DNA from 3 places in the Bradyrhizobium sp. S3.7.6 genome. Region 3 is predicted to be linked to each of the others. Evidence: predicted binding sites of a transcription regulator. Region 3 holds the regulator's gene; each other region holds the start of a gene.
What was found. The regulator LexA, encoded in region 3, represses DNA repair genes until DNA is damaged. The targets are predictions, from matches to a motif close to TGTTCNNNNTGTGTTCNG.

Region 1: a site for LexA is predicted at 4,167-4,184, ahead of ACVJ5M_RS47815 (ImuA family protein). Genes of this name have one in related genera too.
Region 2: a site for LexA is predicted at 5,625-5,642, ahead of ACVJ5M_RS37920 (PA0069 family radical SAM protein). Genes of this name have one in related genera too.

Annotation. Positions count from the first base shown of each region.
Region 1 covers NZ_JBSSEQ010000004.1:447,696-455,508, forward strand. The annotation lists partial or broken gene ACVJ5M_RS47795 (MEDS domain-containing protein) at 1-209, shown strand, start outside; partial or broken gene ACVJ5M_RS47800 (SOS response-associated peptidase) at 235-366, shown strand; partial or broken gene ACVJ5M_RS47805 (PHP domain-containing protein) at 367-1,976, opposite strand; gene ACVJ5M_RS47810 (Y-family DNA polymerase) at 1,973-3,391, opposite strand; gene ACVJ5M_RS47815 (ImuA family protein) at 3,399-4,145, opposite strand; gene ACVJ5M_RS47820 (PHP domain-containing protein) at 4,314-6,023, shown strand; gene ACVJ5M_RS47825 (NUDIX domain-containing protein) at 6,024-6,536, shown strand; gene ACVJ5M_RS47830 (hypothetical protein) at 6,576-6,830, opposite strand; gene ACVJ5M_RS47835 (hypothetical protein) at 6,922-7,101, shown strand; gene ACVJ5M_RS47840 (DUF4142 domain-containing protein) at 7,444-7,813, shown strand, end outside.
Region 2 covers NZ_JBSSEQ010000001.1:7,840,057-7,847,869, forward strand. The annotation lists gene ACVJ5M_RS37895 (electron transfer flavoprotein-ubiquinone oxidoreductase) at 1-355, opposite strand, end outside; gene ACVJ5M_RS37900 (uracil-DNA glycosylase) at 495-1,301, shown strand; gene ACVJ5M_RS37905 (glycosyltransferase family 39 protein) at 1,413-2,921, opposite strand; gene ACVJ5M_RS37910 (ribonuclease HII) at 3,021-3,884, opposite strand; gene ACVJ5M_RS37915 (VOC family protein) at 3,961-4,416, opposite strand; gene ACVJ5M_RS37920 (PA0069 family radical SAM protein) at 4,440-5,603, opposite strand; gene ACVJ5M_RS37925 (phosphoketolase family protein) at 5,814-7,813, shown strand, end outside.
Region 3 covers NZ_JBSSEQ010000001.1:4,762,695-4,770,507, forward strand. The annotation lists gene ACVJ5M_RS23015 (ComEC/Rec2 family competence protein) at 1-442, shown strand, start outside; gene ACVJ5M_RS23020 (GAF domain-containing protein) at 452-1,393, opposite strand; gene ACVJ5M_RS23025 (hypothetical protein) at 1,617-2,051, opposite strand; gene ACVJ5M_RS23030 (hypothetical protein) at 2,244-2,462, opposite strand; gene lexA (transcriptional repressor LexA) at 2,670-3,371, opposite strand; gene ACVJ5M_RS23040 (molybdopterin molybdotransferase MoeA) at 3,548-4,759, opposite strand; gene ACVJ5M_RS23045 (hypothetical protein) at 4,991-5,185, opposite strand; gene ACVJ5M_RS23050 (HAD family hydrolase) at 5,341-5,967, opposite strand; gene ACVJ5M_RS23055 (alpha-hydroxy acid oxidase) at 5,981-7,114, opposite strand; gene ACVJ5M_RS23060 (S41 family peptidase) at 7,422-7,813, shown strand, end outside.

The sequences.
Region 1 (7,813 bases), on a different contig from region 3:
ATTACTGCGTCGATAAAGTTGACGGCTCAATTTTTGAAATCATGGGTCGCCACGATCTGACGGTGCCGACCGCGCGCGCGGAGACGGCGTCGCAAACCGGTTCGAGGAATGGAAAACCAAACTCACACGGCCTTGTTCAGGATCTGACCCACGAAGGGGACCTCCGCCAGTCGCTGGAGCGGGCGGTTATTCAGCATCCTCCTGGATAACTCGGGCAATCTGCCAAGCCAGCCTGACAGGCCTCTCTTCGCCTTCGCCGGCATCTGGACGGAGTTCAGGGGCGAGCGCGGTCCCAAATCAAAGCCCGTCCCTGGCCCGCATCTGGTGTACGGCTTTCTTACGACGGAGCCCAACGCCGTTGTCGAGCGCCTTCCGGATCATTTCATAGGTGGCCGGGTCTTCCGCCGGGATACTCGCAAGGTTTAAGTCGATGTTCTTCGATGCTTTCAAAGACTCGAATGAACGCCGCATGCAGCCGAGCATGCCAAGCCCCAGCACGTCGACCTTCATGAATTTCAACGCGTCGATATCGTCCTTGTCCCACTCGATCACCTGCCGGTTCTCCATAGCGGCAGGTTCGATCGGAACGAGTTCATCAAGACGGTCCAGCGTCAGCACAAAACCGCCCGGATGCTGGGAAAGGTGGCGCGGCGTGCCCATCAACTGGCGGGCAAGCTTTAACGTCAGCTGCAGGCGACGGTCTGACAGATTGAGAGGTGATGCGGGCGAGCGCGCCGGTAACGTCTTCGGGTATGCCTAGCGCCTTGCCGACTTCCCGGATGGCGCCGCGGGCCCGGTAGCGCGTAACGACCGCAGTCAAGGCGGACCGCGTCCTGCCGTAGGTCTCGTAGATCCACTGAATGACCTCTTCGCGCCGGCCATTTTCGAAATCGACGTCGATATCGGGAGGCTCACGCCTTTCCTCCGACACGAAACGTACGCCAAGGACAAAACATACGGCGGAGTTCGCCGCCGAGCCCCCCCTGGCACAGAATTCCTTTCGAGCGTGCGAAGCGCACAATCGACTCGACCGTCAGGAAATACGGCGCGTATTGCAGCCGCTCGATGAGCCCAAGCTCGTGCCGCAGCTGCATGGCGACGTTATCGGGTACGCCCTCAGGGTAACGTTGCGCGGCCCCTTCCCAAGTCAGCTTTTCGAGCCTGTCCTGCGCAGGCAGCCCATCCTGTAGCATTTCCGCCGGATAGCTGTAGGTCAGCTCATCCAGAGAAAATTTGCATCTTTCGGCAATTTGCCCGGTCCGGGCAACCGCTTCCGGAAAGCGCGAGAAAAGCCGCTCGACCTCATGAGGCTCCTTGAGGAAACGATCGGCGTGCTTCTCCTTCAGAAAGCCCGCCTTGTCGATGGTTGTCTTAAGCCTGATGCAAGTGACGACATCCTGCAGCATGCGCATTCCGGCCACGTGGTAAAGCACGTCGCCGGTTGCAACCGTCGGCACGCCCGCCATTGCTGCGGTATTCGCAACATCCTGCATATATGCCGCGTCGTCCGGACGAAAGCGGCGAGTCAGGGCGCAATATGCGCGGTCCTTGAATACCGACTTCATGCGCTGAAGCTGGGGCAGCAGATCGTCCGACGGCTTATCCGTCACGAGAACGACGATCAGGCCTTCGCTCCATTCGGCAACGTCCTCGAAGAAGAGAGAGCACTTGCCCTTGCCTGCGCGCGCCTTGCCGATGGTCAGGAGGCGACACAGCCTGCCATAGGTCTTGCGATCTGTCGGATAAACGAGGAGCGAGGGAAAATCCTCAAGATCGAGCCTGCATCCCACGATAAGACGCACACCCGTAACGCGCGAGGCCTCATAGGCGCGGACAATGCCGGCAAGGCTATTGCGGTCAACAATACCCAAGGCTTCGATGCCAAGATTGGCCGCGGTGGAGAACAGCTCTTCCGCGCTCGACGCGCCGCGCAGAAACGAGAAGTGCGTCGTGACCTGCAGCTCCGCATAGCTCATGCTTCCCCCAGCCCGTGGAACCACCAGCGACCATTGGATTCAGCTGGAGCATCGCGGAAGAGCCAGAAGCGCTCGCCCGCGTCATTCTCCACCCGATAGTAGTCGCGCTGAAGGCCGACCTCCTGATCCGAGAGCCACCACTCGCCGAGAATACGCTCGGGACCGTCGGCACGGGCGATCCTGTGCCGGACCTTGCGCCAGACGAAAAAACGCGGTGGGCTGTCGGGAATTTCCGCGACGGCATGGACGGGTTCGGGCGGGCTCAGCAGGCGCGCGGGGCGGGGCAGATCGCGCGGCCAGATTGCTCCATCTGTTTTCGCTGTCGGTGCGACGCGGCGGGTCGAACGCTCAGGAATATCGCTTTCAACGGGACACAGACGGAATACGCGCTCGTTGCCAAGGCGGACGCGCAACGTGTCGACAAGCTGGCTGACATCGACCTCCCCTTTCTCATCCGCGACATGGCAGCCGACGGTCTGACGTTCCGTCAGCGCCTCGACCCAGGAGGCCGTCAAAGTGGCTTCTTCAATGCCAAAGCCGGGATCGACGAGAACGAGGCGCTCCGCGAGCAGTTTCGTCAGGTGCTTTACATCGCGGTTCGGCTTTGACGTTCCGATGCGGATCGCCTGCGCGACGTTGTCGACACGCTGAAACACCATATCGAGACGGCGTGCGCCCACGCCGCGCGCGGCAAGATCGGCGATAAGTTTTTCGCACAGGAGTGCCAGCACACGCTGCAGATCGTGCGGGTTGCCGATAGGCTCCAGGAATTTAAGCGACATGCGCGGCACCTCGCGCGGGATAAGCGGAACGAGAACCTCGGCCGCCGTCCCCATGGCCTGATCGAAGCGCAGCAGCACATCACCCGGGAAACGCTGACGCAGCGAGGCGCGCGGCAGGGCCGCAAGCTGGGCAATGCGCTCGACGCCCACCTCCCGCAGGCCGATAATATCCCGCTCGCCAAGCCTCAACGCGGCGACAGGCATGCCGCCCAGTGCGTCTGCGCTGCGCCCCGGCGGGATATTCTCCTCACGCCCGAAATGCGCAGCCGCCCAGGCGCAGCCCGGCGTATCGGCTATGGCGGCGCGAGCGGAAAGTTGGGCGGATGAAAGCCGTGTATGCAAATCCTTGAGCAGTGCCGCCTCGCCCTTGAAGAGGTGCGAGGAACCCGCGACGTCGATAAAGATCGTGTCCGGCGCAACCGGTGTCACGAGCGGCGAATACCGCGTGCACCAGTGCCCAAGCCTTGTCAGCGCAGCGCTGTCTTCTTCCGGTGTTGCGTCTTTGACAATAAGATCCGGCACGAGCGTCTGCGCATGCGCGACGGTCATGCCGGGCGACAGTTTAAGTTTGCGCGCGGCATCGTCAACCGACGTCAAGATGCGGCGGTTGCTTTCCTGCTTCGCGATGACCATGGGCCGCTTACGCGGTGGATTGCCGCCGCTCCGCCGCCGAATCTGATCGGTCGGGAACGTCGGCAGGAAGAGCGCAACGACCCTCCGCATTGCATGCCTTCACAGTCCAGTTGTTCGGCGATGCGCCCCTGCATCGCAAAAGCTCGACACGCCAGAGCGGCCGGCCCATCCGTATTCCATCCTGTCTGCCTGAGGGCGCAGGCGAAATCCGCCAGCGCGTCAGTGCGGCATTGCTTTCACTCAGGTGTTCGGCAGAACGCCTGAGGATGAGACAGGGAACGCCTGAGGCTTCAGCGGCGAGCTGCAGCCGCCGCGACGGCGTCAGTGACATGCGGTTAAGTTCACCGACAACGCCCCCGTGGCCCGGCATGCGCAGGCCCTCTTCCATTGCGGGAAGGATCTCGGCATCCTTCCACGTCTCGCAGAATATGATCCGGTCAGGATGAAGACCAACGCGCGCGAGCGCGGGTGCAAATAGGTCGCGGCTATGAAGGCACCAGAGAACGGGCCCGGGCTGGCGCGCGAGAATGCCGGCCATGAAGAGCACCGCGCACGCGGCGTAATGGCCGCGAGGACCATCCTCGCTGAATTCATGCACGGCACCGAGGGGAAGGCCCCCGCCGGGAAGAGCCTGATCGATGCCTGCTATCTCGAAAGGAAGCACCGGCTGCTGCGAGGACGCGCCTCCGGCAGCTTCCCTCATCCGGCGAAGCTCGGCCAATGGAATCGATGTTGAATTGGCCGCACTTGCCATAACTTTATGTACCTCTTATACTAAAACAAATAGTGAACACGCTTGGTTGCCTTGGAGTCAATGAAAAATTGGTTGGGCGTTGATTGCGCTCGGATTTTTCGCGTTCGTCGGCCGCGCTTTTTTGAAATCCAGGAACCGGGATCGCCGCGCCTCGTTTGACTGGTAGTCATGGCCAAGACCGACCCGCCAACCGTAGCCAGTCTTTTGAGGGAGTACGCGCAACGCACATCGCTGCGCGGCGGCAACCCGTATCGCGCGAAAGCTTACCTGCGCGCGGCCGACAGTCTCGGCGCGCTCTCGCAGCCGCTTGGCCGCCTCATTGCGGCTGGCGCTCTCACCTCGATCCCGGGCATCGGCGACGCCATCGCAGATATCGTGACGAAGCTTTACGGGACCGGCACCCATCCAAGCCTTGAGAAGCTGCGCAAGGAAGTCCCGGCAGGAGTGCTTGAGCTCTTCGCTATCCCGGGACTTCGTCCAGACAAGATCCTGAAACTTCATGAAGCGCTCGGCATAAGCTCGCTTGCCGAACTGGAAGCCGCCGCGAAGGAGGATCGCATCCGTCCCGTAAAAGGCCTCGGCGCTTCCCTGCAGACCAAAATCCTGCAGAATCTATCCATCGCGAGAAGCGGCGAGACGCAGCTGCATCTGCACAAAGCAGCGGCTCTTCTTGAGCATGCAGCCCAGACGGTCAAACAGAAGCACCCGGAATATACACGCGTCGAAATCGCCGGCGATTTTAGGCGGGGCTGTGAACTGGTCTCGGACCTTGCGCTCGTCGCGCAGGCAACCAGACCGGCAGAAATCGACAGCGCAAGTCTCAAGGTCGTCGTTACCGATAAGAAACATTACGGCGCGTATCTACTGGATGCGACCGGATCGGCAGAACATCTTGAGCAGCTGAAAACATTTGCAGCTGAAAAGGGTTTTGATCTCAAACGCGACGGGCTTTACCGCGGCAGGAAGCTGATTGCCTCGGCATCGGAACAGGACATATACGAGGCTCTCGGGCTGCAGTTCGTCCAGCCTGAACTACGGGAAGGCCGCGGCGAAATCACCCAGGCCGCGAAGCGTAAGATCCCTGCCCTCGTCCGGGATAAGGATTTGCGCGGCATCCTGTATTCCCACACGACAGCGTCCGACGGCACGGAGACGCTGGAAGCGATGGCGGACGCCACGCGCAAGCGCGGTTTCGAGTATTACGGTGTCGCCGATCACTCACAGTCTGCGCATTACGCGGGCGGGCTTTCCTTAGAGGAAATCGCGGCGCAACACCGTGAGGCCGACCGGCTCAACAAGCGCTATGGCGATAAATTTCGCATCCTGAAAGGGATCGAGGCGGACATACTGGCGGACGGATCGCTCGATTATCCGGACCATATCCTGGAAGACTTTGATTTTGTGGTCGCGAGCGTTCATAGCCGCTTCAAGCCGCCAAAAAAGGAGCAGACCGAGCGTATTCTCAAGGCGATCAAAAATCCGCATACCACAATCATCGGGCATATGACCGGCCGTCAGCTGCAGCGGCGTCCCGGATATGAAATCGACATCGACAAGATTCTGAAGACTTGCGCGAAATACGGTGTCGCCGTTGAAATCAACGCGCATCCCTGGCGCCTCGATCTCGCCTGGCGATGGCATCAAAAGGCGCTCGCCTATGGCTGCATCTTCAGCATCAATCCTGACGCCCATTCCATCCGCGAACTCGATCACATGCACTGGGGCGTTGAGATGGCACGCAAGGGCGGCGTGCCTCCGGACCGCGTCCTGAACGCCATGCCTCTTGCCAAGCTGCTCGCGCATCTTTCGAAGCGAAAGCGCTCTGCTGCGAGCGGCCTGCGCCGCCGTGCGCCTGCCCGCGAGGTCCGCGTTCGATAGATGGGGGCCATCCGGGCAATATCGCTGCCGAAGACAAGCGCCGGCGTTCTTCTCTTCCGCCGGAGCGGCAAGAATGTCGAAGTCCTGCTTGGACACCCCGGAGGACCTTTCTGGAAGAAAAAGGATCACGGCGCCTGGACAATCCCCAAGGGTCTCATTGCTCTTGGCGAGGCTCCGCTGGGCGCAGCGAAACGAGAATTCGAAGAGGAAACAGGTTACAGGCCGGGCGGAGACTTCATTGCACTTGGCCACGCGAAGCAGCCGGGCGGCAAGACCGTACACGTCTGGGCCGCAGAGGATGACTGGAATCCTGAAGAGCTGAAGAGCAATACGTTCAAGATGGAATGGCCCCCGCGTTCGGGCAAGTACCAGAATTTTCCCGAGCTTGACCGGGCATCGTGGTTTCAAACAGAAGCAGCCCGCGAACGAATTCTGAAAGGCCAGTCCGTATTCCTCGACCGACTGAACGAAGTACTGTCGGCGTCGAAAAGCGGGGATGCTCGCGCTAAATAAGGACCCAGACGCCGTTATCCGGCGGGAGACAGAAGCTGGTCAGGCCCTGGCTGTCGTTGCTGCTTGGCCATTTTGGTGTAGATCGAGCCGACCGGACGTTTGAGTTTGCGGGCGATAAGGGAAGTCTTCATTCCAGTTTTCCGCCATTTGCCTCAGCCGCTTCTCTTCATCTTCGGTCCAGGGCCGTGCCAAAAGCCGCCGCATAGTCAGGCCTCCTGTCTTATAAACTGTCTTTCCTTCATCGTCGCGCCCAGGGCCGGCGACCGCGATCAAGGTAATCTTCGCTACCTTCATCGCTGGTTTTTCTCCATACTGAACTTCGCTTGCAACCCGCCTTGAGACCGAACGTTCCTACGTCTGCAGATGCGAGCCCCATGAGGGTGACATGAGCAAAGAACCCGCTTTAACTCCCGATGATTTTCCGATCGAAGCAGACAAGCAAAAGCTAAAGACGCAAAAAGGCGAGCCGATAGCGACCGCCGACACGGAAGAACTCGCGGATCAGCTCGCTGAGAAACTGAACGAGCAGGCTCACCGGGAAGAGCAGGACCGCTGGTCCGCGTGACAGGCATTGGTAAGCGCGCGTGCGCGCTCCCGCTTCGCACGGCACGATAGCTTGGCGAGCTCGGAAGTGTTCGCGCCCCATGATGATCGATGTCCCCGCGCATCTCGGTCCAAAAGTGCACACAGCGTGTGTCCTGTGTCCGACGACTGAACACTTAGGAACGGCACAGCTTGCCCTGGCATTGACAGTGTATGCCGGAACGTCGGCATGCTCATTGCCCGGGCAAGCGGCCCCGGCCCCCCTCCTCTCGGGCCGGGGTCGTGCTCGTGGCCGTTCCTTTGTGCCCAGGAACTTTGATCGCAAGCGAAGGTTGATCGCGAATAACCTTCAGAGGATAACTTCATGAAAAACGCAGCCCTAGCATTTGCCGTGCTCGCAGTCTTTGCATCGCCCTCCCTCGCGCAGTCGGTCGGCGAGAAGACGGGCGTCAATTCCGCGCTTGGAATTGCGCCGAAGACCGAAGACTTCATCAAGGAAGCTGCCATGAGCGACATGACGGAGATCGAAGCAGCGAAGATCGCGCAGCAGAAGGGCAACGCCGACGAGAAAAAGTTTGCTGAAATGATGGTGATGGATCACACCAAAACCAGCAGCGAACTCAAATCCATGGTCCCCGACAATCTAAAAGCGGCGATCCCGGCTTCGCTCGATGACGCTTCCCAGAAGAAGATCACGAAGCTTCGCGACACCAAGCCCGAAGATTTCGCGTCGG
Region 2 (7,813 bases), 3.1 Mb from region 3:
GCGAGCCGATATAGCAGTGATGATTATCCATCAGCGGCGGCATGATGAAGTTCGGCAGCTTGATCGCGCCGCCAGCGGTCATCCAGTAGAAGCGATCGTCCTTCACCTGCGTCTTCAGCGGACAGTCGGAATCCTCGCGCCAGTCCGGGATCAGCTTGTCGAGCCCGGCCGGATCGATCACGGCGCCGGAGAGAATGTGCGCACCGACCTCGGAGCCCTTCTCCACCACGACGACGTTGAGATCGGCATTGAGCTGCTTCAGCCGGATCGCGGCCGCCAGGCCAGACGGGCCGGCGCCGACGATGACGACGTCGAATTCCATGGATTCGCGCGGGGGAAGTTCTTCGGTGCTCATCTGATCTCAGCCCTTGAGACGGTTCCTCGTCATTTGCGCCCCCTTGTTTCCGATTTTTCCGGGTAGGACAACCACGGAAATGCGTTCCACTGGGATGCAAGGCACCCCAAACTGATATAGTAAAAGTCTGACTTTCCAAATGATCCCCGAACCCGCACCCACCGTCCGAGAGCTTCTCGCCTTCTATCTGGAGGCCGGGGTCGACTGCGCGCTCGCGGAGGAACCAGTCGACCGCCTGGCGGAATTGGATGCTCCGCCGCCGGCCCCACGCGCCGCACCTCCGGTTGAGGCACCACGGCCTGTTGCCGCGCCCGCGGTGATGCGCGGCGAGGCCGCACCTGCGCCGGACATTGCGATCGCCTCCGCGCGCGAGGCCGCGCGTACCGCGCCGACGCTCGAGGCACTGCGCGAGCTGATGCAGAATTTTGAAGGCTGCGCGCTGAAGCACACCGCGACGCAGCTGGTGTTCGCCGACGGCAATCCGCAGGCGCGCATCATGTTCGTCGGCGAGGCGCCGGGCCGCGACGAGGACATCGAGGGGCTGCCCTTCGTCGGGCGCAGCGGCAAGCTGCTCGACCTCATGATCGGCGCGATCGGGCTCAACCGCACCACTGCCTACATCGCCAACGTGATTCCCTGGCGGCCGCCCGGCAACCGCACGCCGACGCCGCAGGAAACGCAGATCTGCCTGCCTTTCATCCAGCGCCAGATCGAGCTGGTGAATCCCGACGTGCTGGTGACGCTCGGCAATCCCTCGACGCAGACGCTGCTGTCGACGCGCGAAGGCATCATGCGCACCCGCGGCCGCTGGTTCGACTACGAGACGGGTGGGCGCACCATCCGCGCGCTGCCGACGTTCCATCCGGCCTATCTCTTGCGCTCGCCATCGTACAAGCGGCTGGCCTGGCAGGATCTGCGCGCGATCGCGAAGGTGCTGGCGGGATAGCGAGCTCTCGTAGGGTGGGCAAAGGCGCAAAGCGCCGTGCCCACCGTCTCTCTCCGCGATCATGGATGCGTGGTGGGCACGCTTCGCTTTGCCCACCCTACGATTCCCGACTTACGTCCCCTTCGGCCGCACGATGGCCCAGCCGATGCGCAAGAGCTGCTGGCGGCCGGTCACCAGCCATTCGAAGGCGCGCGGCACTTCCGGAACGATGCCGGGAAAGCGCGCGAGGATTTCCGGCGGCGGGGTGCCGGCGGTGTCGGAGGCGCGCCAGACCACGACGCCGCCGGTCTCGCTGAACTTGGCCTGATTGATCCACGGCGTACGCGCGGGCTGGGCATCGATGAAGAGATGCGGCCGGCCGGAATGCAGCGTGATCAGGCTCGCGAGCTGGGTCTCGCCGGCGACCGCGCGCAGGCGATGATTGGTGCGGCGGGCAAAGCTCTCGTCGAAGAAATCCGAGATAGCGCGCGCCGGCATCGAGGTCGCAATCTCGTTGGCGCCGGTCAAGGGCAGAAACAGCACGGCGAGCACGACGCCGGCTGCGGGCGCCAGGACGGCGGCAGCCCACACCGTCCGCAGCACCCGCGCGCGGCGCATCGCGATGAGGTCGCCAGCCGCCACCACCACGGCAAGTCCCGACACCACCAGCACGACACCGGCGCCGCCGACAACGGCATCGAGCCCGAGCACGCCGGAGATCAGGACCGCGCCGAGCGCAGGCGCCAGCGCGAAGAAATAGACGAAGTTGTGCGCGAGCGGCTCGACCGGCGGCCGGTAGATGATCGGCGCTTCCTCGCCCTTGGCGACGAACAGGCCGCTATTGAGAAAGGTCAGCGCCGGGATCGCCGCCGCGCCGAGCACGAGCCCGCCGAGCAGCCAGGCCGCGTGCAGCGCGCGAGCGTTCAGCTCGGCGACCTCAGGCAGGGTCGGCATGACAAGCGTCTCCGCGCGCATCAGCCAGACTGCATAGGGCAGCGCCAGCACGGCGACGACGATCAGCGCGAACAGCGGATCGAGCGCGCGTAGCGTCCGGCGTCCGCCGGCGGTCGAGACCGCGAAGACGACGAGCAGGAGGAGAAGGAAGATCGCCGCGGGCGTCGTCAGCAGCAAGAGGCCCGCTTCGATCGACCAGGCAAACCAGGCATTGCCGCGGCGCTGGCCGATGATCTGCCAGGAATGCAGCAGCAGCAGCGCCCAGAGCGGCCGCGCCAGCACCAGCGGGCCAAAGTCGAGCGCCGGCGAGGAGAAGGCCAGCACGGTCATGGTCAGCAGCACGGCGAGCACCGCCTGCTGTGAGCCGACCACGGCGCGGGAGAGATGATAGAGCGCGATGAAGGTCGCGACCTCGCAGAGCTGGGCGAGGACATAGACGCCGAACACGTGGCCGCCTGCGGCGCGATAGGCGATGTCGGCGAGCCAGACCGGCAAGGGCGGCCCGAGATCGGTGCCGACCTGGTATTCGCGGCCGAACGCCAGCAGGGTCGCGAGCGTGCCGGGCGGGCTGCGGTAAAATACCAGCGCCACGAACAGCCACATCGCGGCCTGCAGCAGCACGGCGATCCACACGATCAGCCGCGGCCGGGCGCGAATGAGCTCGATGACCAGGGAGGTAAACCGCATGCAACGTCCGAAAGATGCAGCCAACCCGTCCAGCCGGCCCTATTCGCTCACATCTGTTTTGATAAAGGGCGCTGCGCGTTGTGGCAACGACCGTCTGCCCTACAGGCCCGCTGACGCATCAATTTCAACGCTTGCTTCTAGCTGCACTTCCATCTCGGTCACCGCGAACAGGTCCCGCACCGGCTCGACGGTCCAGGGCATGTGCTTGGCGCGGGCGGCGGCAACGGGGGCGAAGAAGCTGCGGTGGTGGATGGTGGGACCGAGGCGGTCGAGCGCGTCGAGGTGCTCCGGGACGGCGTAGCCCTTGTGCTGCTCGAAGCCATAGCCGGGGCAGTCCTGCGCCAGCGCGCACATCAGCCGGTCGCGCGTCACCTTGGCGATGATCGAGGCTGCGGCGATCGACAGGACGATGCCGTCGCCGCCGATCACGGCCTCGCAGTCGCAGGCGGTGTCGAGCCGGTCGCGGCCGTCGACAAACACATGACGCGGCGAGTCGGGCAGCGCCACCACGGCGCGCTTCAGCGCCCACAGCGAGGCGCGCAGGATGTTGTCGCGGTCGATTCGGGAGCGCGAGGCGACGGCGACCGAGACCTGCGCGGTGGCGCAGATCTTGTCGAAAAGCTTCTCGCGTTCCTCGGCCGTCAGGCGCTTGGAATCGTCGATGCCGCGGGGAATGCGGTCGGGATCGAGAATCACGGCGGCCGCGACCACGGGTCCGGCCAGCGGCCCGCGGCCGGCCTCGTCGCAGCCGGCAACCGGCCAGATGCCGCGCTTGATCAGCGCGCGCTCGCGGCGGAAGGTCGGCGATGCGACGGCGATGATGGCGCCCTGCCTACCGGCCGGGGCCTTGGCCGCCCCCTTGGCCGTCTTCGCAGGCGCTGCCTTCCTGGCGGCATCCTTCTTCGACGCGCCCTTCTTTGGCGCGTCTTTGGCCGGCTTCCTGGTGGACTTGTCCCGAATCATGGGCGGGATCGTGCGCAAGCGGCCCGGCCGGCGCAACCGGGAACCCCGGACAATTCCCGTTATTCAGACCAGCCGCCTACTCCGCCAGATGCACCCGCCGGTCCTCACCGACCTCGATGTCGGGCGCGACCACGACTTCCCAGGGATGGCCGTCGGGGTCGGCGAAATAGCCGGAATAACCGCCGTAGTCGGTCTCATGCGCCGCTTTCAGCAGCGCCGCGCCCTTGCCGACGGCGAAGGCCAGAACCGCATCGACCTCGCCGCGCGTGGCGCAGTTCCAGGCGAGCGTCATGCCGCGGAAGGTCGCGGGCCTCGGATTGTCGGGCAACTTGGCGTCGGCCGCGAGTTTGTCCCAGTGAAACAGGGCCAGCACCGGACCACCGGTATCGTAGAAGGCGACGGCCTCGCCGGTCGCCTTCAGCCGACGCGAGAAGCCGAGCGCGTCATAGAAGGCGATGCTGGCACGAATGTCGCTCACACCCAGTGTGATGACCGTGAGCCGCGGCACCGGCGCGGTAAGTTCCTGGCTCATGCTACGCCTCTTCCGTTTCCCGATCAGAACAGGCTGAGCTGATCGCCGTTCCGCTTCGGCCTCGCAAAGTGATCCGTCGTCAGCTTGGAGCGCCGCTTGTTCAGCCCAAGCCTGTCGCAGGCGATCTCGAAGCGGCGGCCGATGGTCCAGGCCATCGGTCCGGTGCCCTTCATCCGCTCGCCCCATTTCGCGTCGTAATCGCGGCCGCCGCGCATGTCGCGGATCAGGGTGAAGACGTGGCGGTAGCGGTCTGGATAATTGGCCATCAGCCATTCGCGGAAGAGATCGCGAACCTCCAGCGGCAGCCGCAACAGCACGTAGGAGGCTTCCTTGACGCCGGCATGGGCGGCGGCATCGAGAATGCGCTCGATCTCGGAATCGTTCAGCGCGGGGATCACGGGCGCGACCATCACGGTGGTCGGAATACCCGCGTCCGAAAGCTGCTTCAGCGCCTCCAGCCGCTTCGGCGGCGTCGATGCGCGCGGCTCCATGGTGCGAGCCAGCTTTGGATCGAGCGAGGTGACGGAAATTCCGACCTTGGCGAGATTGCGCTTGGCCATCCGCGCGAGAATGTCGATGTCGCGCGTGACCAGCGCCGACTTGGTGACGATGCCGACGGGGTGGCCGGCGCGCTCCAGCACTTCGAGAATGCCGCGCATGATCTTACGCTCGCGCTCGATCGGCTGATACGGATCGGTGTTGGTCCCGATCGCGATCATCCGCGGCTCGTAGCCGGTCGCGGCCAGCTCCTTCTCGAGCAGCGCCGGCGCATCGGGCTTGGCAAACAGCTTTGACTCGAAGTCGAGCCCCGGCGACAGGCCGAGATAGGCGTGCGTCGGCCGCGCGAAGCAATAGACACAGCCGTGCTCGCAGCCGCGATACGGATTGATCGAGCGGTCGAAGCCAATATCGGGGGATTCGTTGCGGGTGATCACCTTGCGCGAGGTATCGACGCCGACGGTGGTCTTGAACGGCGGCAGCTCCTCCAGGCTCTGCCAGCCATCGTCGAAGGCGACGCGGGCCTCGGCCTCGAAGCGGCCGCTGGCATTGGACTGGGCGCCCCGCCCTCGCCTGCGCTGTTTGTCGATGGCGACCGCCAGTTCGGGAAAATCAGAGTCCGCACCCGCCGGCTCGGAGGGCGCCGTGACCGGCGGGTGCTTGAGAGCATGAGAGGATGCTGGACTCATGAAGCCAAGATAGCACGCAAAAGGAACAAATCAAGAACACAAACAAAAAACTCAAAAACAACCCCATGCACAGTAGCCGCCCAAATTTCGGGCGCGGTCCCTTGACCTCACGCAACACACCCGTCGCGGCGATCCTGTTCGATGCCGGACAGGGATCAATCGCACCGGAACAAAGTTGGTGTCGATCGCTGGGTGAAGGTCAGCAGGAACATGACAAATCAACGACAATCGGCCTCAGGGAGCAGCGAGCTCGATCTGCTCGATCGCTATTGGCGCGCCGCGAACTACCTCTCCGTCGGGCAAATCTATCTGCTCGACAATCCGCTGCTGCGCGAGCCGTTGCGGCCGGAGCACATCAAGCCGCGCTTGCTCGGCCATTGGGGCACGACGCCCGGTTTGAACTTCATTTACGCCCATCTCAACCGCGTCATCCGCGCGCTCGATGTCAACGTGCTCTATATCTGCGGTCCCGGCCATGGCGGCCCGGGCATGGTGGCCAACACCTATCTCGAAGGCAGCTACAGCGAGATCTATCCTGACGTCGCGCGCGATACAGACGGATTGCGAAAACTTTTCAGGCAGTTCTCCTTCCCCGGCGGCATTCCGAGCCACGCGGCGCCGGAAACGCCAGGCTCGATCCACGAAGGCGGCGAACTCGGCTACGCGCTGGTGCATGCCTATGGCGCCGCATTCGACAATCCCGACCTGATCGTCGCCTGCGTCGTCGGCGATGGCGAGGCGGAAACCGGCCCGCTCGCGGCGTCCTGGCACTCGAACAAGTTCCTCAATCCCGCCCATGACGGCGCTGTGCTGCCGATCCTGCACCTCAATGGCTACAAGATCGCGAACCCGACCGTGCTCGGACGGATGCGCGACGCGGAGATCCGCGACCTGTTCCGCGGGTTCGGCCACGAGCCGCTGTTCGTCGAGGGCGACGATCCCGAATTGATGCACCAGGCCATGGCGGATGCGCTCGACGTCGCGCTCGCCAGCATCCGCTCGATCCAGCAGCATGCCCGCGACGGCCGCAAGAGCGTCGAGCGGCCGCGCTGGCCGATGATCGTGCTGCGCAGCCCGAAGGGCTGGACCGGCCCGAAGGAGGTCGACGGCAAGAAGGTCGAGGGCTTTTGGCGCGCGCATCAGGTTCCCGTTGCGAGCTGTCGCGAGAACCCGGCGCATCTGAAAATCCTCGAAGACTGGATGCGCAGCTACGAGCCCGAGAAGCTGTTCGACGGCAGCGGCGCGCTCATTCCCGAGCTCCAGGCGCTGGCGCCCGACGGTAACAGGCGCATGGGCGCCAATCCGCACGCCAATGGCGGCCTGCTGAAGAAGGAGCTGAAGCTGCCGGACTTCCGCAGTTTTGCGTTGGACGTGCCGCAGCCCGGCGGCGTCACCGGCGAAGCAACGCGCGAGCTCGGCAAATTCCTGCGCGACGTCATCCGCCTCAACGCAGAAACGCGCAACTTCCGCATCATGGGTCCGGACGAGACCGCGTCAAACCGGCTCGATGCCGTGTTCGAGGCGACCGAACGGGTCTGGATGGAGCCGACGGAGCCTTACGACGTGCATCTCGCCCAGGACGGCCGGGTGATGGAGGTTTTGAGCGAGCATCTCTGCCAGGGCTGGCTCGAGGGCTATCTGCTCACCGGACGGCACGGCTTGTTCTCCTGCTACGAGGCCTTCATCCACATCGTCGATTCCATGTTCAACCAGCACGCCAAATGGCTGAAGGTGACGCGACATCTGCCCTGGCGGCGACCGATCGCCTCGCTGAACTATCTCCTGACCTCGCATGTCTGGCGGCAGGACCATAACGGATTCAGCCATCAGGATCCCGGCTTCGTCGATCTCGTCGCCAACAAGAAGGCCGACATCGTCCGCATCTACTTCCCGCCCGACGCCAACACGCTGTTGTGGATCGCCGATCACTGCCTGCGCACCTATGACCGCATCAACGTCATCGTCGCCGGCAAGCAGCCGGCGCCGCAATGGCTGTCGATGCAGGACGCCGCCACGCATTGTGATGCCGGCATCGGCATCTGGACCTGGGCCGGCACGGAGGATGCGGATGGCGAGCCCGACGTCGTGATGGCCTGCGCCGGCGACGTGCCGACACTGGAGACGCTCGCCGCCGTCGATCTGCTGCGCAAGGCGCTGCCCGACCTGAAGATCCGCGTCGTCAACGTCGTCGACCTCATGACGCTGCAGCC
Region 3 (7,813 bases):
TCTTCTGAAGGAATGGCTCGCCGCCGACGCCGATCCGCGCGACGCCGGCAGTGCCTCACTGGCCGCCGGCGTGTCGTGCGACGAAGCCGGCTGCGTGACGCCGCTCGCCGACGGGCGCCTGGTCGCGCTGGCCTTGCGCATCGATTCACTGGCTGACGATTGCAGCCGTGCCGCGCTGGTGGTGACGGCGCGGCCGGCGCCGCCGGATTGCGCGGCGATGGTTGTCGGCCGTCAGCGTCTCGCAAGGCAAGGCGCGCTGGCGCTGACGCGAAGCGGCGACGGTTTTGCGGTTCAGGCGGCGAAGACGAGGGGGACAGACCGTCCGTGGTCGCCGGCGGCGGCCGGCGAGGCGGATTTCAGCGCGAGCCTTGCGCCGCAGGCGGCGGCTCCCCGCAACCGCGACGCGACGCCATCGGAAGCCGACCTGCAGGCCGAGGATTGAGCGGACGGGTTACAGATACCAGGCCAGCACGGCGTCGAGCCTGGCGTTGCCGATCACCGGAAGGACGACCATCTGGCTCAGCCCAGAGGCGCTGGCCTGCAAGGCCGCGACCGAGACGTCACGCGCGAGATCGTCGTTGAGTGCGGGCATGCCGGTGGCCCAGGCCCCGCCGATGCTGCCTTCGCCTTTGGCGATGGATTTCGTCGCATAGAGCGCGGCGAGGTCGGTCTGCGCGCTGCAATCGCCGGCGCGGAAGACCAGCGCCGAACGGGCCTCGTCCGGGACCCAGATCTCGAAGCGTCGCGCAATCGGGGTCGCCTGCGCGGAGAGAAATGTCAGCACCCAGGTCTGATCGGTGCCGGTCCGGTAGGGAACGCCGACGCCGAGATTGATTCCGACCTTGGCGGCGTCCTCCCAGCGCAGAAAACTCCTGGCATCGTGCAGGTCCTTGATGATCAGCGGCAGGCCGGCTTTCCAGATGCGGCCGGGAAGGCCGAAGCCGCGCGGAAATCTGGTGTGGCGGGAGTTGAATTCGAACATGTCGGCGGTGCCGTAATAGCCGTCGACGAGCCCCATCTCGTGGGAGGTTTCGGCATCGTTGTGCCAGAGTTCGATCGCGCCGACATGGGCCTCGTCGTCGCCGCAGAACAGCACCATGACGGCTTGCAGGAATTCGCCTGAAAACACCGGCACCGCCACGCCGCAGGTCAGCCCGGCGGCGATGGCCTGATCGGTCCGCTTGAAATAGGAATCGGTGAATCTAGTGAGGATCACGGGGTGGCCGCCGGCCCAGGCCTTGCCGGGAAGTCCCTCGTCATATCCGAAGTGCAGATCCTCGCTCACGTCCCTAAACGCGGACAACCCTTCGCCGTAGAGGCCGCCGCCGAATTCCAGCCGCATGCGCGTGCGGTCAGGCACCCAGAGTTCAACGACGCGAATGAAGGTCTTCATCGAACGTGCCCGCCGTCTCAAGCCGCACCAAGCATCGGCCATTTGGCTGCGGAACGGACGTTCAAAATTCAGGCAGGACAGCGCAAACTTCGTGCGGTGGGAGACGCCACGGCTTGGTCCGCCCGATGGAGTTTCGCGGGACACAAACGACACCATCTCGCCGGCCTCGGCCGGCGATGGCGATTTCAATCCTGGCCCGACCTGTCGGCCGGGAATGGCTGCATCAGCCGATCGGCAGGCGGGTGATGGTTGTCCGGCTGTCGGTGATGGTCTGCGGCTTGTGCTCGCGCTCGCCGAGCGGCTGGGTCACCGGTAGCTGCAGCACGGTCGCACGCTGGCCTTCGACCAGCTGCGTCACCAGCACGGATTTGCCGTCGGGGAATTCGATCGCATCATGATGGCGATCGGGAATGTGCGGATCGATCTTGCCGAACTTGCCGACGCGCGAATTGACGGTGCGCGTCCAGATCCAGCGATTGTCGTAGCGGACGTTGTCGGCGAAGGCGAGCTCCGTCCCCGGGAGCAGGCAGACCGCGACGGTCGGATCGGCCGCGGAGGCAAAGCCGCGCGTCGAGGTGCCGCGGAAGGTTGTCGTGACGATCGTCTCGCCGACTTCGGCGGGACGCGACGCGACGGCATGCAGGCTGTAGTCACACATCGGGTGCTCCTCATGCAGGGATAGCGACCCACGTCTCTTAATCGAGGCGCAGGCCTCTATCAGAGTGGAAATACCAAACGTTCTGCCGGGTTGTAGGCAAATCTACGGCTCGCCGCCGCAGGCCGCAATCACATTAACTTTCCCGAATCCACCAGGAACAAAGCCCGCCCCTTTGCATTCTGCAGGCGCGTGTCAGCGCCCCGCAGGCGCCGACCAGCCGGAATACTGCCAGCCCGGCCGCGACGGTTGGTCGACGGCGTCGAGGGCCTTGCGGACTTGCTCGCTAACGGCGGTGTCCTTGCGGACATGGGGCCGCGATTGCGCGGCTAAGGTTTGTACGTCCAAGGCTTGCGACGCTGATGCTGCGATCAGCGGCGCCACAGCAATTGTGCTCAGAACGATCCGGCGCATGACTTCTCCTCGAACCTGAAGGCCGCGAAGCAGAGCTGCTTCGTGCGGCGTGCCGAGGATTTACCGCTGGAGGAGGGGCCGGATAATCTGCGCGAAACCAGAAAGACTATCCAGCGGAAGCGGACAATCGTCCGCTCCAATCTCGGATCGGCGATGCCGATCCAAAGCGCGCGGGGCGCCAAATAACCGATACCGGCACGTCCGGTATCAATACTTCCGGTACAGCCCGATCAGCTTGCCCTGGATCTTCACCCGGTTGGGCGGCAGAATGCGGACCTCATAGGCCGCATTGGCGGGCTCGAGCGCGATCGAGGCGCCGCGGCGGCGGAAGCGCTTGAGCGTCGCCTCCTCGTCGTCGATCAGCGCCACCACGATATCGCCGGTATCGGCGCTCTCGTTGCGCTGGATCAGCGCCATGTCGCCGTCGAGAATGCCGGCCTCGACCATGGAATCGCCGCGCACTTCGAGCGCGTAATGTTCGCCCGAGCCGAGCATGTCAGGCGGTACGCTGATGGTGTGGCTGCGGGTCTGCAAGGCCTCGATCGGCGTACCGGCCGCGATGCGGCCCATCACGGGGACCGCGACGGGGCGCTCGCCCTCGTCCGCCGGCGGGCTCGAAGTCGTGCGGATCTTGCCGAGATTGCCTTCGATGACGCTCGGCGTGAAGCCGCGGCGGCTGCCGGCAGCGGCCTGAAGCTCGGGCAGCTTGATCACCTCGATGGCGCGGGCCCGGTTGGGCAGGCGCCGGATGAAGCCGCGCTCCTCGAGCGCAGTGATCAGGCGATGGATGCCCGATTTCGAGCGCAGGTCGAGCGCGTCCTTCATCTCATCGAAGGAGGGCGGCACGCCGCTTTCCTTCAGCCGTTCGCTGATGAACCGCAGGAGCTCGTATTGTTTGCGCGTTAACATCTCGACCAAAATCCCCCGGTTGATGTCGTTCGATTCCGAGACGCTGAATTCAGCAGTAAGCCGCTACATTCCCGAAACAAATCATGAACGGACACTATATGTTCGATACATGTTCCGCAACTGCTTAATTTACCGTGAACGCGACAAAGTTCGCGGAACGCACGCGAACGAAGCGCTCAGACGGGCAGCCGCAAGACCTCGCAAGGCGTGCCGGCTTCGGCCTTCGACGCGAATGGCGCGCGCACGAGAAGTGCCTGTGCCGCAGCGAGATTCGCAAGCAGCGAGGAATCCTGGTGATTGACCGGAAGGGCGACGAGCGTGCCGTCATCGCGCAGCTCGAGGCGTGCGCGCAGGTAATCCTCGCGCTGGTCGTTGGCGCCGACATCGCGGCCGAGCACCGCGCGTTCGCGGCGGTGATGAATCATCGAACGGCCCGAAAGCGCGCGAATCAACGGCACCATGAACAGGAAGCCGCAAACGTAGGATGACACGGGATTGCCGGGCAGGCCGATCACGCGCATCGCGCCGAGCCGCCCGTTCATCATCGGCTTGCCCGGCCGCATCGCGATCTTCCAGAACGCCATCGAGATACCTTCGTCCCTCAGCGCCTGCTGGACCAGATCGTGGTCCCCGACCGACGCGCCGCCGGTCGTGATCAGGATGTCGGCGCCGCTCTCCCGCGCGCGGCCGATGCCGGCCGTGGTGGCCTCCAGCGTATCGGCGGCAACGCCGAGGTCGATGGTATCGGCGCCCTCGCTGCGGGCGAGCGCGTGCAGGGCGTAGCCGTTGGAATAGACGATCTGGCCGTGGCCCGGCGTCGTACCCGGCATCACCAGCTCGTCGCCGGTCGCGAGGATCGCGACCTTCGGGCGTCGCCGGACTGGCAATTGCGGGTAATTCATGCCGGCGGCGAGCGCGAGGTCGCGCTCGGTGAGCCGGGCTCCCTTGCGCAGCAGCACGTCGCCTTCCGAGAAGTCGACGCCGGCGGGGCGGATGTGCCGCCCCGTTACGGCGGCTTCCTTGATGGTGATGCGCTTGCCGTCCGCGATCGTGTCCTCCTGGATCACGACCGCATCAGCGCCATCGGGAACGACACCGCCGGTGAAGATACGCACGGCCTCGCCGGCGCCGATCGATCCCGCAAACGGGCGGCCCGCCGCGACCTCGCCGATCAGGGTGAGCTGGGATTCGATCTTCGCCGCATCGACCGCGCGCACCGCATAGCCGTCCATTGCCGACATCGCCTGCGGCGGCTGCGTGCGCCGCGCGGCGACGTCGCGCGCGAGCACGCGGTGGAAGGCTGCGTCGAGCGCGATCATCTCTTCAGGCAGCGGCTCTGCGCCCGCCAGCACCGCAGCGAGCGCGTCGGAAACCGGCATCAGGGCCACGGGTGAAAACTCCTGCTGGGCCCGTTCGGGCAAATCGGCGGCGAGAGTTCTAGCCGAGTGCAGGCGCAGAGGCAAAACAGTGGCCGCGCAGGATGATTTATCCTGCGTCATCCGCTCTGCGATGAAGGGTGAGCATCAAGTCCGCCGCGGCATGATCCAGAAGGCGAGACAGACCGGTACGAGGATGGCCATGGCGAGGACGAGAAAGACGAGAGCCACGGCCAGCATCGGTCAGCCCCCCGGCTGCTTGTACGGACTGACGTCCGGCGCTGCGGGGCCCTGATCCCTGTCAGGCAGCGGGTCGGCCTGGGATTTCAGGTCGGCGGCCTTGCTGATCAGCTTGGCGGAAAGCTCAGAATCCGATGTGGTCCTGGCGAATTTCATCAGCAGAGAGGCCTGCTTGGTGAGGTAGGTTTTGCCCAACACGACGATAAGCCCGATGTAGAATTCCCAACGGACTCATGAGTCCTGAGAGGGGCAATCGTTCCGGGAACTCCGTATAAAAATGCACAAAGGGTTTTGGTTCCTCGCCCCCAGGCAAAATAGTTCCATTCGCGGCCCGTCGGCTTGCCGGCCAGAGATCAGATTCCGAGCGCCTTGAGGGCGTTCCCGACGTCGCGGGGCGAGGTCACGTGGACCGTGGTCAGGCCGCGCGACCGCGCTCCTTCGATGTTCTCGGCAAGATCGTCGAAGAACACGATACGGTTCGCGGGCACGCCGATCGCCGCCACGACATGGTCGAAGGCCTCCACATCGGGTTTGCGCAGGCCGATGCTGGACGACAGATACAGCTCGCGGAAATGGCCGAGCAGGGCGGCATATTCCTTCGAGAAGTGGTCCACATGCGGCCGGTTGGTGTTGGAGAAGGCGTAGAGCGGCAACTGCTTGGCCGCACGCGGCAGCAGCTCGGCGATATCGGGCATCTCGCCGGCGAAGATCGCGTTCCAGCCCTCCAGGAACTGCGCGTCCGAGATGCCGATCCCGAGCGAGACGCGCAGCGAGTCAAAATAGGCCTCGTCGCTGATCTTGCCGACCTCGTGCAGCCGATAGGCTTCGCTGTCCCGTACATAGCGCGCGACGATGGCTTCCGGCTTGCAGCCGGCATGTCCCGCCCAGCAGGCGATCGCCTTGGAGAAATCGATGTCGAGCACGACGCGGCCGAGATCGAACAGGAGCGCGTCCGCGCTGCCGGGAGAGAGCGAGCTCATTGCATCCTTTCACTCAATATCGATAGGGGTCATGGTCGAACAGCGGGAACGCGCTGAACACGCTCGGCGCATTCGTTGCGGTCGCCTGGTGCAGGCAGGACTTGTCGACCTCGGCGAACGAGGTGGCGCCCAAGAGGCCTAGGCAGCGCAGCACCTCGTCCTCGAGCAACTCCAGCATTCGCCTCACGCCGGCCTCGCCGGCTGCGGCCAATGCCCAGCATTGCAGCCGGCCGATGCCGACCATGTCCGCGCCCGCCGCGATCGCCTTGACGATGTCGGTGCCGCGGCAGAAGCCGCCGTCGACCATGATCTTGGCGCGTCCCTTCACGGCGTCGACGATCTCGGGCAGCACATGCATGGCGCCGCGGCCGTGATCGAGCTGGCGGCCGCCATGGTTGGAGACGTAGATCCACTTGACGCCGTGGTCGACCGCGATCCGGGCGTCCTCGGCGGTGGCGATGCCCTTCAGGATGAGCGGGATCTTGAACTTGTCCTTGATCATCTTCACGGTCCGCCACTCCAGGCCCTTCTGGTAATCGCCGCCGGTGGCGCGCAGGCGGCTCTCGCGAACATAGCGCTTGGCAATGTCACGTTCGCGACGGCTGTAATGGGCGGTATCAACGGTCAGGCAGAAGGCGGCGTAGGCGTTCTTCTCGCTCCGGCTGACGACATCGGCGACGAAATCGTCGTCGCCGCGCACATAGAGTTGATAGAGCCGCAGCGCATCAGGGGCGGCCTCGGCGGTCTTCTCCAGGCCGGGCTCGGACACCGAGCTCAGCATGTGCGCCGCGCCGAAGGTGCCGCAGGCGCGGGCGACGCTCGCCGCGCCATCCGGATCGAAGATCTCCAGTGCGCCGACAGGGGCCAGCACCACCGGCAGCCGCATCCGGCGCCCGAACAGCTCGACCGAGCCGTCGACCTCGCGGACGTCGCGCAGCACGCGCGGCCGGAAGGCGATCTCGTCCAGCGCCATGCGGTTGCGGCGCATCGTGGTCTCGGTCTCGGCGGCGCCGACGATATAGTCCCAGGCGTTCTGGTTGAGGTTGGCGCGCGCCTTGCGGATGAATTCGTGCAGGTTTTGGAATGGCTCGGCGCTGGCGCCGAGTTCGACGTTCCTTTCCGGCCGGATGCGGGGCGCGTCATTCATTGTTGTCCTCCCGAGAATTTGAAGCGTTATTGTCATCGCCTATCGTGTCCGGCCCTCCAAAACCATCCTAAAATCGCATAGCTGAGAGGCGTGGGCCGGCCGGCCGATTCCCGCGTTGCGCGAAACGGTTTCGGAACGTTGCCAAAAGTTTAGGCCCGGGCGAAGAGATTTTTACGATGTACCCGCCAGCGTGGCGTCCCGGCCTTGAAGAAACCAGAATGGTATTGTGAACAGCGGGCTGGATCGCCATTTGCATGGCGCCTCACAAGCCCAAAGCAAAGCTCCAAGCAAGAAGGCCAGTCTATCCATGCGGAAAAACCTGCTGTTCCCCCTGGGCGCACTCACGGGAGCGTGTCTAACCCTTCTGGTCGCCAGCCCGCACGGTGGAGTATGGGCGGCACGGGCGGCAGCGAGCGCGGATGATGCCTATTCCCGGCTCAATCTGTTCGGCGAAGTGTTCGAGCGGGTGAAGGCGAGCTATGTCGAGAAGCCCGACAATTCCAAGCTGATTGAGGGTGCGATCACCGGCATGGTGACCTCGCTCGACCCACATTCACGCTACATGAACGACAAGGCCTGGACCGAGATGCAGGAGACCACCTCCGGCGAGTTCGGCGGGCTCGGCATCGAGGTCACGATGGAGGACGGCCTGGTCAAGGTCGTCTCGCCGATCGACGACACGCCGGCGTCCAAGGCCGG